DNA from 2 places in the Vibrio sp. genome. Region 2 is predicted to be linked to the other one. Evidence: predicted binding sites of a transcription regulator. Region 2 holds the regulator's gene; the other holds the start of a gene.
The links. The regulator PurR, encoded in region 2, represses purine synthesis genes. The targets are predictions, from matches to a motif close to TNANGNAAACGTTTNCNTNA.
Positions count from the first base shown of each region.

Region 1 (3,413 bases), on a different contig from region 2:
ACGTGCCACCAACGTAGTTGAAGCTATGGCGGATGGGGCGATGTCTGGTTTGCGCATCGCAGTGGCTGTGGGTGCAACACTATTAGCGTTTGTTAGTGTGATTGCGATGCTAAACGGTATGCTAGGTTGGCTAGGCAGCTTAATGGGTACAGAGCTTAGCTTTGAACTTATTCTAGGGTATCTGTTTGCGCCTGTTGCATGGTTGCTCGGTATTCCTTGGTCTGAAGCGATTACTGCAGGTTCACTGATCGGTAACAAGATTGTTGTGAACGAATTTGTCGCATTTATCCAGTTAACAGAAGTGAAAGCGCAGCTAAGTGCGCACTCTCAAGCAATCGTGACGTTTGCACTGTGCGGTTTTGCTAACATCTCTACCATGGCAATGTTGATTGGTGGTTTAGGTAGCGTGGTACCAGAGAAGCGCCCATTCATTTCGAAATTTGGTTTCCGCGCAATTGCCGCAGGTGTCATGGCGAACTTAATGAGCGCATCAATTGCAGGTGTCATTCTAAGCCTGTAATCACTCCAACTCGCTCAAAAACAAAAGGGTTGATGTTATTGAACATCAACCCTTTCTATTTCTCTGAGGTGGTGTTTAAAGCTCTACTTTTTAGTGTGGAACTGTTCACACGCTAGCATGGTATTTTCAATAAGACTAGCAACGGTCATTGGACCAACACCGCCTGGTACTGGAGTAATAAAGCTCGCATTTTCTCTTGCTTTATCGTATTCAACATCGCCAACTAGTTTGCCTGATTCTAGACGGTTGATGCCAACATCGACCACCACGGCTCCTTTCTTGACCCAATCGCCAGGAATAAAGTTAGGTTTGCCAACGGCGACCACGACGACATCAGCTTGACGGACGTGCCCTTCAAGATCTTTGGTAAAGCGGTGACAAGTTGTCGTTGTGCAGCCTGCTAAAAGCAGTTCTAGTGTCATTGGTCGACCAACAATATTTGATGCTCCAACAACAACCGCATGCTTTCCTCGTAGCTCAATATTGTAACGGTCTAGTAGGGTAATAATCCCTTTCGGCGTACAAGAGCGTAACTTAGGGATGCGTTGTGCTAAACGTCCAACATTATAAGGATGGAAGCCATCTACGTCTTTCTCTGGATGAATGCGTTCCAACACGTGAGTAGCATCAATGCCTGCTGGAAGAGGTAGTTGAACTAGAATACCATCAATTTCAGCATCAACATTTAACTCATCAATAAGGGCTAGGAGTTCTTCTTCCGAAGAGGTTGCCGGAAGGTCGAATGACTTAGAGACAAATCCAACTTCTTCACAAGCGCGGCGTTTACTGCCCACGTACACTTGAGATGCTGGGTCTTCACCAACCAGTACTACTGCCAGACCAGGTGCACGCAGGCCGGCTTCTACGCGAGCCTTAACTCGAGCAGCAACTTCTGATCGAACAGTTTGGGAAATAAGCGTTCCATCGATATTTTGAGCAGTCATGACTTTCCTTCAATTAGAATGGCGAATAATTTGCAGCGCATTGTCGCAAATTATTTGATGAACATCTATAAGCAAACGTTTGCTTCGTGGTAATTTTAATCAATTGATGTGTTGGTGTCCTTTTTTTGTTCATTCAGATCATATTGTTACGAAAAGCCCTTGTTTTAAGAAATCGAACTCGTATAATCCTTTCCCTGTAGCGCGCCCTTAGCTCAGCTGGATAGAGCACGTCCCTTCTAAGGATGTGGTCATAGGTTCGAATCCTATAGGGCGTGCCATTTATTTAAAGACCCCGATAACTCCTCGAGTTGTCGGGGTTTTTGCGTTTTAGGTTGTGGCGTCTTTAGTGGTATATAGGTAATTTGGTGAATCTTGTTTGGATTTTAGGCATGGAAGGCTGCGGCAGATGAAGAATTTAGCCCTATTTGATTTTGACGGAACAATAACGACAGAAGATACATTTACAAAATTTCTGTTCTATTCGACGCCTAAACTTAGGTTATATCTAGGGTTGCTTATCGTATGGCCTGTCATTTTGTTGTACAAAGTTGGCTGGCTGCCGGCTTGCCGAACCCGACCTATTTTATCCTTTGTCGCTTTTTGGCGACGAGATGTTCAAATCGTAGAACAGCTTGCTCAGCAATTCTCTTCCACCTATTTGCCGACAGTGATAAGAGAAGTCGCTCAAAGGCGCTTGGAGCTGCATAAACAGTGTGGTGACGACATATATTTAGTGTCAGCAGGACTCAATCTCTATTTACAGTTTTGGTGCCAATCGCAAGGCATCGAGCTGGTATGCAGTACGTTAGAGCAAAAACAAGGACGTTTTACTGGGCGTTATCAAAATGGGGATTGTAGCCACGAGCATAAAGTGCGCTTGCTGACTCGTCGAGTAGATACGTCATCATACGTAAAAATCTATGCATATGGGGATACGCTTGAGGATTTACCAATGCTTCGACTTGCTCATGACGCTTATCTAGACTGGCGACCACTAAAGGAAATAGACGGCCATTCAATAAAGGCTTCTTAACTTCGCAAATAGTTTCCATAGCTTTCATTCCTATGTCGTATTTGTCGAATCGTTACAATAAAAGACTTAATTTGGTTCATTGTTCCGTCAAAATGCTCTGAGACGATTGATTGTAAGGTATGAAGTATTATGGAACAGCAACACGTTAGCGTAGAGTATCAAACGCAATTAGCAGGTCGAGGAGCACGATTGGTAGCCTCTCTGATCGACTCTTTGATTTTGGCTATTTTTATTCTCCCTTTAATGTATTTCACAGGGGGCTTTAGCGGTTTGATGCAAAGCCCACCAGTAGAGCCAAGTTTGGGATATTTGTTGGTTATAGGATTTGTTAATTTTGTATTGTTTGGAGCGATCAACCGAACACTTCTACGTGACAAGGGGCAAACGATAGGTAAGAAGGTGATGAAAATTCGCATTCAAGGCCTTGATGGTAAGACGCCTCGTCTTACTGAGTTGCTTTTCAAGCGTTACGCCTATTACTTCTTAATTGGCTATGTACCTGTCGTGGGTGGTTTTATTAGCATTCTTGGAGTCTTGTTCATTTTTGGCAAAAGCAGGCGATGTGTGCACGATTTTATTGCTTCGACTCAAGTTGTTCGCGCGACATAGGCTATTAGTCTGACTCAATAAAAAGCAGCGTTTACTAACGCTGCTTTTATGTTTGTGCTTTGTTTCTGTACATACGCAACGGTTTTCGGTAGCATGTCGCTCCTTCTTTGAACTCCGATTCAATCAGGTTAGTTTCCAGTTCTTTGTATTTAGGCACCATGCGCAGTATTCATACCAAAATCAAACCCGAATTTGAGCCTTTGTTGTCAGAGTTAGCATTACACGCTCTGCTACATTTGCATACCAATTATTCGGGCAAGCTTTTGGGATACAAATCGCGCAGTGATATCAATGACATCATTTCCCA
Region 1 covers NZ_CFHWOM010000016.1:34,503-37,915, forward strand. The annotation lists gene AC4MRV_RS11100 (NupC/NupG family nucleoside CNT transporter) at 1-520, shown strand, start outside; gene folD (bifunctional methylenetetrahydrofolate dehydrogenase/methenyltetrahydrofolate cyclohydrolase FolD) at 604-1,464, opposite strand; tRNA gene AC4MRV_RS11110 (tRNA-Arg) at 1,666-1,742, shown strand; gene AC4MRV_RS11115 (HAD-IB family phosphatase) at 1,871-2,497, shown strand; gene AC4MRV_RS11120 (RDD family protein) at 2,627-3,106, shown strand; gene AC4MRV_RS11125 (DUF2913 family protein) at 3,265-3,413, shown strand, end outside.
Region 1: folD (bifunctional methylenetetrahydrofolate dehydrogenase/methenyltetrahydrofolate cyclohydrolase FolD) is a predicted target of PurR. The motif match lies at 1,532-1,551, and genes of this name have one in related genera.

Region 2 (3,413 bases):
GACAAACCTAGGCTATCGGTTAACTTTTTTCCACATTTACATTTATTTCGTCACAACCAGTGTTACCGCTGTTCATTTTTATTGGGTAAACTATCCGCAGTTATTTTAGGAGTTAAACCTAATGCAAGAAATTAAAGCATTTAATGAAAAACGCGCCGAGATCTACTGGTGGCTCTCTAGCCTGATGGCAAAAGAACTGACTCAGGAAGCTTTAGATCAGTATCACTCTGCAGAAATTCGCTCATTTCTGACTGGTTTGGGTGAGAACGAAGCACTAAAACCTGCCGTTTCTGACGTCATTGACGCTTTGAACCGCCTAATGGACCGAGAGGATGCTCAGCTAGAGCTATCAGCAGATTTTTGTGATTTGTTCCTTAAATCGGATAGAGACTCAGCTTTGCCTTACGCTTCAATGTACATCGGTAAGTCAGGTCTCTTGAATGATGAACCGGCGAGAGAAATTGAAGCGCTGCTCCAACAATATGGAGTGCAGGTAGATGAGAACCTTAATGAGCCCGCAGACCATATTGCCATCGAGCTTGATTTTTTAGGTAACCTAATCATCCGCTCTAACGAGTTGGAGCAAGAAAGTGCAATGGAAGAAGCGTTGGCCGCACAAGATGCATTTATCTGCGATCACCTACTAAGTTGGACACCACAATTTGCTGCGAAATGTAAAAACATTGACGAATTTGGTTTCTATTCTGCTATCGCGAACTTGATGGTCGCATTCTTAGAGCTCGACTCGAGCTACTTAAAAGGTGAATAAACCTTACTTTTTGTGACCCTAAGCGGTAACAAAAGCCTTTTTATTTGCGCTTCTCCAGTTTGCGGTCTAGAATCGTGACCGCAAACGATAAAAATGAATTTAATAAATACAAACCGCTAATTAACAGCGGTTTTTGTGTTTCTGATACTTTCTGCCAGATTATCCTAAACTTAGGAATATTGTTCCGTGGCAGTCATCGACAGGACAGAACCTTATGGCCACTATAAAAGACGTAGCGCGCTTAGCCGGCGTGTCAACGACAACGGTATCTCACGTAATTAATAAAACACGTTTTGTTGCAGAAGCGACCCAAGAAAAGGTCATGGAAGCAGTACAGGAACTGAATTACGCACCAAGTGCTGTTGCTCGTAGCTTGAAATGTAACAGCACTCGTACCATCGGTATGTTAGTTACTCAATCAACCAACCTTTTCTTTTCTGAAGTTATCGATGGTGTAGAGAGCTACTGTTACCGTCAAGGTTATACTTTGATCCTATGTAATACCGGTGGTATTTACGAGAAGCAACGTGATTACATCCGCATGTTAGCTGAAAAGCGTGTAGATGGTATCTTGGTTATGTGTTCTGACTTAACTGAAGAGTTAAGTGAAATGCTTGATCGCCACAAAGATATTCCAAAAGTGGTTATGGATTGGGGCCCAGAGAGCTCCCAAGCAGACAAGATCATCGATAACTCCGAAGAAGGTGGCTACCTAGCAACGAAATACCTTATTGAACGCGGGCATAGTGACATCGCTTGTTTAAGTGGTCACTTCGAAAAAGCAGCGTGCCAAGAACGTATCGCGGGATACCGACGCGCAATGCAAGAGGCCGAACTCAATGTCAACGAAGACTGGATCCTCGAAGGTAACTTTGAATGTGATACAGCCGTACTAGCTGCTGACAAGATCGTCGCAATGGACAAGCGCCCTACTGCAGTATTCTGTTTCAATGACACTATGGCTCTTGGTTTGATGAGCCGCCTACAGCAGAAAGGTATCCAAATTCCTGAAGACATGTCGATCATTGGCTATGACAATATTGAGTTAGCGGAATACTTCTCTCCACCACTAACAACAGTTCACCAGCCAAAACGTCGTGTTGGTAAAAATGCGTTTGAAATTCTGCTAGAGCGCATAAAGGACAAAGAACACGAAAAACGCGTTTTTGAAATGCACCCAGAAATTGTTGAGCGTTGTACGGTTCGCAACCTTAACAAGTAATAACGATATGCGTTTGGCAATATGATTATTGATTAGCCAAACGCATAACCCCCATCAATTTACTGAACCAAGATCACATTTAGTCACTCCAAGTGTGATACTTACCTCAAATATTATTTATTCTTAAATAGTTCGATTAATGCCACGAACAGGGCAAACCATTCCGAAAGGATGGGACGCAAAGCCACCGGCCTTAAGTCATTAGTACAAGGCAGCGGGGTTGCCGATGGCAAATATGCAAAACTAGTACAATAAGATTTCTCGTAATCTAGACGCGTCTTAACACGTAACAGCACTAGACATGGAATTCGTCGATATTTTACGAAGTGTTTTCTTGTATGACACCTTACTGACAAAATTTCTGCATTATTTTGCTACTCTCTCGGACCTGAATTGGTGGCGTATACATATACACCGAGAAATTACAGCATGGATAAACCAATACTAAAAGACTCAATGAGACTGTTTGAGCAACTTGGTCAAATTAAGTCTCGTTCAATGTTTGGCGGCTTCGGCATTTTCGCAGATGAAACGATGTTTGCCTTGGTGGTAAATGACAGACTGCACGTGCGCGCTGATGAACAGCTTACACAGCAGTTTAAAACCCTTGCGCTGGAACCATACGTTTATAAAAAACGCGGTTTCCCCGTCGTAACCAAATATTTTGCATTAACTGATGATCTTTCTTCTGACACCGAACGAACATTAGCGCTTGCTAAACAAGCTTTAAAAGCGGCAAAAGAAGAGAAAAAGATACAATCAAAAGCTAAGCCTAACCGCTTGAAAGATTTACCTAACTTGCGATTAGCAACGGAAAGAATGCTGAAAAAGGCAGGGATTGACGACGTTGAATCCTTGGAAGAAGCGGGCGCAGTCAATGCTTATAAGGCTATTCAGTCTTCTCATTCAGCAGAAGTCAGTGTTGAGTTACTTTGGGCGCTAGAAGGTGCAATAAAAGGTACGCACTGGTCAGTAATACCTCAAACTCGTCGACAAGAGTTACTTAGCAAACTCTCCAACTGATTGATAAAAAGCCAGCATAATGCTGGCTTTTTTACTTTTGATGGAAATTTTCTGCTTCATGACTCGTTCTTATTCCCTATATCAATGATTCCCTATACTTACTTAAGTATGTAACTATAGGGCACAAGTTACCTTGAGCGCAGATTGTATAAGGACGCTGTTATGAACAAAAAATTGATCATTGGCATAGTACTGGTCACTCTTATCGTGTTTTTAGCGATGAACTTTGGCCAATATTTAACACTTGAGAATGCCAAAGCACAGCAACTAGCGCTAGCTGACTACATTAATGAGAATTTTATCTTTGCTGCACTGACTTACTTCGTCGCTTATATCGCGATTACAGCCTTTTCTATCCCTGGGGCTGCGGTTGTGACTTTACTCGGTGCCGCCTTGTTT
Region 2 covers NZ_CFHWOM010000062.1:8,945-12,357, reverse strand. The annotation lists gene torD (molecular chaperone TorD) at 122-769, shown strand; gene purR (HTH-type transcriptional repressor PurR) at 984-1,991, shown strand; cyclic di-GMP riboswitch class I at 2,134-2,219, shown strand; gene AC4MRV_RS19140 (TfoX/Sxy family DNA transformation protein) at 2,421-3,014, shown strand; gene AC4MRV_RS19135 (TVP38/TMEM64 family protein) at 3,177-3,413, shown strand, end outside.